One region of the Enterobacter sp. R4-368 genome, then DNA from elsewhere that is predicted to be linked to it. Evidence: predicted binding sites of a transcription regulator. Region 1 holds the regulator's gene; the other holds the start of a gene.

Region 1 (3,416 bases):
CCGGCGCAAAAAAAGAGTAACTAATTCGTTATGGCAACATTAACTGCAAAGAATCTCGCCAAGGCTTATAAAGGCCGCCGCGTAGTTGAGGATGTCAGTCTGACCGTCAACTCTGGCGAAATCGTCGGGCTGCTTGGCCCTAACGGCGCAGGGAAAACCACCACCTTTTATATGGTGGTGGGCATTGTGTCGCGTGACGCGGGTAACATCATTATTGATGATGAAGATATCAGTCTGCTGCCGCTGCATGCGCGTGCGCGCCGCGGTATTGGTTACCTGCCGCAGGAAGCCTCGATTTTTCGCCGCCTGAGCGTCTACGACAACCTGATGGCCGTCCTCCAAATCCGCGATGACCTGACCTCAGAGCAACGCGAAGATCGCGCCAATGAGTTGATGGAAGAGTTTCACATCGAACATCTGCGCGACAATATGGGTCAATCGCTCTCCGGCGGTGAACGTCGCCGTGTGGAAATTGCCCGCGCGCTGGCGGCGAATCCGAAATTTATCCTGCTGGATGAACCGTTTGCCGGCGTTGACCCAATCTCGGTTATCGATATTAAACGTATTATTGAGCACCTGCGTGACAGCGGCCTGGGCGTGCTGATTACTGACCATAATGTTCGTGAAACGCTGGCTGTGTGTGAGCGTGCTTATATCGTCAGTCAGGGGCATCTCATTGCGCATGGAACACCGCAGCAAATCCTTGAAGACGAACACGTTAAGCGCGTGTATCTTGGGGAAGACTTCAGACTCTGATAGGGTAGGGTTTATTGACGTTTTTTGTCGGAGAGTGCTGCTCTGAATATGAAGCAAGGTTTGCAACTAAGGCTCAGCCAACAGCTAGCCATGACGCCACAACTGCAACAGGCCATCCGTCTGCTGCAGTTGTCCACGTTGGAACTTCAGCAGGAACTTCAGCAAGCGCTGGAGAGTAACCCATTGCTGGAACAAACTGACCTTCATGAGGAAGTCGATAGCCAGCAGGTTCAGGAAAATGACGGTCTGGATACCGTTGACGCTCTCGAACAAAAAGAGATGCCGGATGAGCTGCCGCTGGATGCCAGCTGGGATGAAATTTACACCGCAGGTACCCCTTCCGGCAGTAGCCACGACTACATCGACGACGAATTGCCTATCTATCAGGGCGAAACCACGCAGTCATTGCAGGATTATCTGATGTGGCAGGTAGGGCTGACCCCCTTCTCTGACACCGATCGTGCTATCGCAACCTCCATTGTTGATGCCGTTGACGAAACAGGTTATCTCACCGTTTCGCTGGAAGAAGTGCTGGAGAGCATGGGCAATGATGACGTGGGGCTTGATGAGGTCGAGGCGGTGCTTAAACGCATTCAGCGCTTCGATCCCGTTGGCGTTGCCGCGCGGGATCTGCGCGATTGCCTGCTGATCCAGCTCTCGCAATTCACCAAAGAGACACCGTGGTGCGAAGAAGCTCGGCTTATCATTAGCGATCATCTGGATCTGCTCGCCAACCATGATTTCCGCACCCTGATGCGCGTGACGCGGCTGAAAGAAGAGGTGCTGAAAGAGGCGGTAAATCTGATCCAGTCTCTGGATCCGCGCCCTGGCCAGTCGATCCAGACCAGCGAACCGGAATATGTGATTCCGGATGTTCTGGTACGTAAACATAACGGTCGCTGGACGGTGGAGCTGAACTCCGACAGCATTCCACGTCTGCAAATCAACCAGCATTATGCCTCGATGGGCGGCGGCGCACGTAACGATGCCGATAACCAGTTCATCCGCAGCAATTTGCAGGAAGCAAAGTGGTTGATCAAAAGCCTCGAGAGCCGCAACGATACGCTGTTGCGCGTTAGCCGCTGCATTGTTGAGCAGCAGCAAGCCTTCTTTGAACAAGGCGAAGAATTTATGAAACCGATGGTGCTGGCCGATATCGCCCAGGCCGTCGAGATGCACGAGTCGACGATTTCTCGTGTAACGACCCAGAAGTACCTGCACAGTCCTCGCGGCATTTTCGAGCTGAAGTATTTCTTCTCCAGCCACGTCAATACCGAAGGTGGTGGCGAAGCCTCCTCTACCGCTATTCGCGCGCTGGTGAAGAAATTGATCGCCGCAGAAAACCCTGCAAAACCGCTGAGCGACAGTAAGCTGACGACCCTGCTTTCCGATCAGGGAATTATGGTGGCGCGGCGTACCGTTGCGAAGTATCGAGAATCTTTATCCATTCCGCCGTCGAATCAGCGTAAACAGCTGGTTTGACCCAACCGATAAGGAAGACACTATGCAGCTTAACATCACAGGACAAAACGTCGAGATCACTGATGCTCTGCGTGAATTTGTGACCAATAAATTCGCCAAGCTTGAACAGTATTTCGAAAGGATTAATCAGGTCTATATTGTGTTGAAAGTGGAGAAAGTGACTCACACCTCGGATGCGACGCTCCATGTCAATGGCGGCGAGTTGCATGCCAGCGCGGAAGGGCAGGATATGTACGCTGCTATCGACGGTTTGATAGATAAACTGGCGCGGCAGCTCACGAAGCATAAAGATAAACTGAAACAGCACTAATTGTCCGAGCGTCCGTCTGGCGCGTTGCACCCTACCGTAACCCGGTAGGGTGACTGGCTCTGGCGTCGCTCAGGTGAAATTATGATGAATAACGATTCCGCTCTTCAATTGAGCAATGTCCTTAACCAGGAATGTACCCGTAGCGGCGTTCACTGCCAGAGTAAAAAACGCGCTCTGGAAATCATCAGTGAACTGGCGGCAAAACAGTTAGGCTTACCGCCACAAGTCGTCTTTGAAGCGATCCTTACGCGCGAGAAAATGGGCAGCACCGGCATTGGAAACGGTATCGCCATTCCGCACGGTAAGCTTGAAGAAGACACGCTTCGCGCCGTTGGCGTTTTTGTGCAACTCGAAACGCCCATTGCCTTCGACGCTATCGATAATCAGCCTGTCGATCTGCTGTTTGCCCTGTTGGTGCCAGCGGATCAAACCAAAACGCATCTGCATACGCTCTCGCTGGTCGCCAAAAGGCTGGCGGACAAAACTATCTGTCGGCGCCTGCGCAGCGCGCAAAGTGATGAAGAGCTGTATCAAATCATCACGCAGACGGAAGGTGAAAGCGACGATGCGTAACGGGAAGGAAACCTTTTTATCAGTTGTACTGAGGAGAAATGGTTCATGGTCCTGATGATCGTCAGTGGTCGTTCGGGTTCAGGGAAATCCGTCGCTCTGCGCGCCCTGGAAGATATGGGTTTTTATTGCGTCGACAACCTGCCGGTCGTGCTACTGCCGGAACTGGCGCAGACGCTTGCAGAGCGTCAGACTTCCGCTGCCGTCAGTATCGATGTGCGAAATATGCCGGAGTCACCGGAAGTTTTTGAACAGGCGATGAGCAATCTGCCGGATGCCTTTTCACCGCAATTATTGT
Region 2 (3,416 bases), 560 kb from region 1:
CAGCCAGTCAAGCCAGGCGTCCATCCCGTCGCCTTTGGTGGCTGAAATCAGCATGATTTCAATGGTCGGGTTCACTTCACGGGCATAAGCGATGCATTGCTCGACGTTAAAATCGAGGTAGGGCAGCAAATCCACTTTATTGAGCAGCATCAGTGAGGCAGCGGCGAACATATGCGGGTATTTCAGCGGCTTGTCTTCGCCTTCTGTCACCGACAGCACCGCCACTTTATGACGCTCGCCAAGATCGAAACCCGCCGGGCACACCAGGTTGCCGACGTTTTCGATAAACAGAATGCCGCGATTTTCCAGCGCCAGTCGCGGTGCGGCGTCGGCAATCATCTGCGCATCAAGATGGCAGCCCTTGCCGGTGTTAACCTGAATCGCCGGCGTGCCGGTCGCGCGAATGCGTGCGGCATCGTTAACGGTTTGCTGATCGCCTTCAATCACCGCGCAAGGGACGCGCGCTTTCAGGCGTTTAAGGGTTTCGGTAAGGAGGGTGGTTTTGCCGGAGCCGGGGCTGGAGACCAGGTTGAGCACCAGGTGTTGCGAAGCGGCGAAACGGGCGCGGTTGCGGGCGGCGATTTGGTTGTTTTTCTCCAGCACGTCGATTTCCACCTCCACCATCCGGCGCTGGCTCATACCTGGCGCGTGGGTACCGGCTTCACCGTGACCATAATGCAGGTCGCCGTGTTCCAGTTGCGTGGGACGAAAATCGTCGGTTTTGATACCGGTGATTTTCAGCGCCGGGCGAGCGGCTGGGGAGAACGGTGCACCGCGAAACGCCGAGTGCGGGTTATGTTCGTCACCCTCGATATAAAGGTTACCGTCCTGACAACCACATGTTGTACACATTGTTTACTCCTCAATTTCCAGTCGCTGAATTTGCATGCCGTCATCGGCGACAATCTGCAACTGGTCGCTGTGGCACTGCGGGCAGCGGCGCACTCGCTGGGTAAGTAACGTCACATACTGTTGGCAGGACTCGCACCAGCATTCCGCCTGTTGTTGTTCGATGTGCAGTGTACAGCCTTCCGCCCGGCTGCCGCGGCAAACCAGATCAAAACAAAACGTTAAAGCTTCCGTTTCTACACAAGAAAATGCGCCGACTTTCAGCCACACGCCGGTGACCCGGCGCGCGCCGTTTGCTGACGCCTGTTGTTCGATAATTTCCAGCGCACGCTGGCAGAGGGTGATTTCGTGCATAACGCCTCCTGATGACTTTGCGCCCTTAATGCAATAAGAGTGCCATTCCGCGTTTTGACACGGTGACGATGTCGACAATGTCGAGATGACACGTCGAAAGGGTGAGCGTTTTGTTTTTATTTTCTTTTAAATCAATGGGTTAAATTTTGGCATGGATGATGCTTTACCGCCGTTGTTTTTCATTAACCGGGTAAGCAAACATGACGATTTGGGAAATTAGCGAAAAGGCAGATTATATTGCCGGGCGGCATCACCGCCTGCAGGAAGAGTGGCGAAGCTACTGTAACGCGTTAGTTCAGGGCGTTACGCTCTCCAGAGCGCGGTTGCATCACGCTATCGGCTGTGCGCCGGAACAGCAACTCTGCTTTGTGCTGTTCGAACACTTCACGGTTTATATCACCCTGACCGGCGGCTTTAACGGTCACACCATTGAATATGCGATTGCCAATAAAGAGAGCGACGAGCGACGCGTGATTGCCAAAGCGCAGCTCTCCAGCGATGGCAAGGTCGATGGCGCGTTCAGCGTGCGCGATCGTGAAAAAGTGCTGGAGCATTATCTCGGCAAAATCGCCGCCGTTTACGACAACCTGTATGCCGCAATGGAAGCGGATACGCCGGTCAATCTCACCACGCTTGTCAGCCACGCGCACGCGCCTGCGCTGGCCTGAGTTTGGGTGTCGACATGTGTCGAAGTGACACATAGCGCGACACGTTTCGTCATAAATGACCGCCCGTAACCAGGGTGAATCACCTGAGGATTTGCTGGTGAACCGTTTTGTAATTGCCGATTCGGCGTTATGTATTGGATGCCATACCTGCGAGGCTGCCTGCGCCGAAACGCACCGTGCGCATGGCCTGCAGGCGATGCCGCGGCTGCGTGTGATGCGCAGCGAAAAAGAGTCCGCGCCGCAGCAGTGCCACCACTGTGAAGACGCGCCCTGTGCGGGCGTTTGTCCGGTGAACGCGATCAACCGCGTTGATGGCGCGGTGCAGTTAAATGAAAGCCTGTGCGTCAGCTGCAAGCTGTGCGCGATTGCGTGTCCTTTCGGCGCGATTGAGTTTTCCGGTAGCCGCCCGCTGGATATTCCCGCCAATGTTAACTCGCCCAAAGCGCCCGCTGCGCCGCCTGCGTCGGCGCGTGTCAGCACGTTGCTGGATTGGGTGCCCGGCGTGCGGGCAATTGCGGTGAAGTGCGATCTCTGCCACTTCGATGCCGAAGGCCCGGCCTGTGTGCGGATGTGCCCGACCAAAGCGCTGCATTTGGTCAATAACCGGGATATCGCCAGAGCCAGCCGTCGCAAACGCGAGCAAACCCTCAACACGGATTACGGCGATTTATCGCTGTATACGCAGCTAAACCGGAGCGCGAAATGACTATCCTCTCTTTGTTAAGCGCTGCTGTTGCAGTACTTACCTGCGCAGCCATGCTGGCCTATCTGTTTATGCCGTTCAAAGTGTTAAGCGGTCTCTTTTCCGGGCTTGGCGGCGCTATCGGCTGTGCAATGGCGGCGGCCTGCGGCGTGATGGCATTAACAGACGCTGTCACCGTGAGCGGCACGCTGCCGTTGATTGAATATCACGTCCTGGTCACGCCGCTCAGCGCCGTATGGCTGATCACGCTCGGCGTTTGCGGCGGTTTTGTTAGCCTGTTCTCCATTGACTGGCATCGCCATGATGCGGTGAAAGCCAACGGTCTGCTGATGAACTTACTGCTGGTCGCCGCGCTGTGCGCGGTGAGCGCGGCAAACTTCGGCGCGCTGGTGATCATGGCGGAAATTATGGCGCTGAGCGCGGTATTTCTGACCGGCTGTAGCAAATCCGGCAAGCTGTGGTTTGTCATGGGCCGCTGCGGTACGGTCCTGCTGGCGGTGGCCTGCTGGCTGCTGTGGCAGCGTTACCAGACGCTGGATTTTGCACTGCTCGGTACGCATGCGCTCGGCAGTGACATCTGGCTGCTCGGCGTGATCGGTTTTGGCCTGCTGGCCGGGATCATTCCGCTGCATGCCTGGGTGCCGCAGGCGCACGCCACTGCACCCGCACCGGCGGCGGCGCTGTTTTCCGCGGTGGTGATGAAAATCGGCTTGTTCGGCATTTTGAGCCTTTCGCTGCTCGGCGGCCAACCGCCGCTGTGGTGGGGCATTGCGCTGCTGGTATTTGGCATTATTACCGCCTTTATTGGCGGGCTGTATGCGCTGATGGAACACAACATCCAG

What was found. The regulator sigma-54, encoded in region 1, starts transcription at its own class of promoters, with help from an activator protein. The targets are predictions, from matches to a motif close to GTTGGCACANNTTTCGCTNT.
Region 2: a site for sigma-54 is predicted at 1,349-1,368, ahead of hycA (formate hydrogenlyase regulator HycA). Genes of this name have one in related genera too.

The regions. Positions count from the first base shown of each region.
Region 1 is NC_021500.1:2,471,860-2,475,275, forward strand. It holds gene lptA (lipopolysaccharide ABC transporter substrate-binding protein LptA) at 1-24, shown strand, start outside; gene lptB (LPS export ABC transporter ATP-binding protein) at 31-756, shown strand; gene rpoN (RNA polymerase factor sigma-54) at 805-2,238, shown strand; gene hpf (ribosome hibernation promoting factor) at 2,261-2,548, shown strand; gene ptsN (PTS IIA-like nitrogen regulatory protein PtsN) at 2,630-3,121, shown strand; gene rapZ (RNase adapter RapZ) at 3,167-3,416, shown strand, end outside.
Region 2 is NC_021500.1:1,914,262-1,917,677, reverse strand. It holds gene hypB (hydrogenase nickel incorporation protein HypB) at 1-852, opposite strand, end outside; gene hypA (hydrogenase maturation nickel metallochaperone HypA) at 856-1,203, opposite strand; gene hycA (formate hydrogenlyase regulator HycA) at 1,404-1,871, shown strand; gene H650_RS09015 (4Fe-4S dicluster domain-containing protein) at 1,969-2,577, shown strand; gene hycC (formate hydrogenlyase subunit 3) at 2,574-3,416, shown strand, end outside.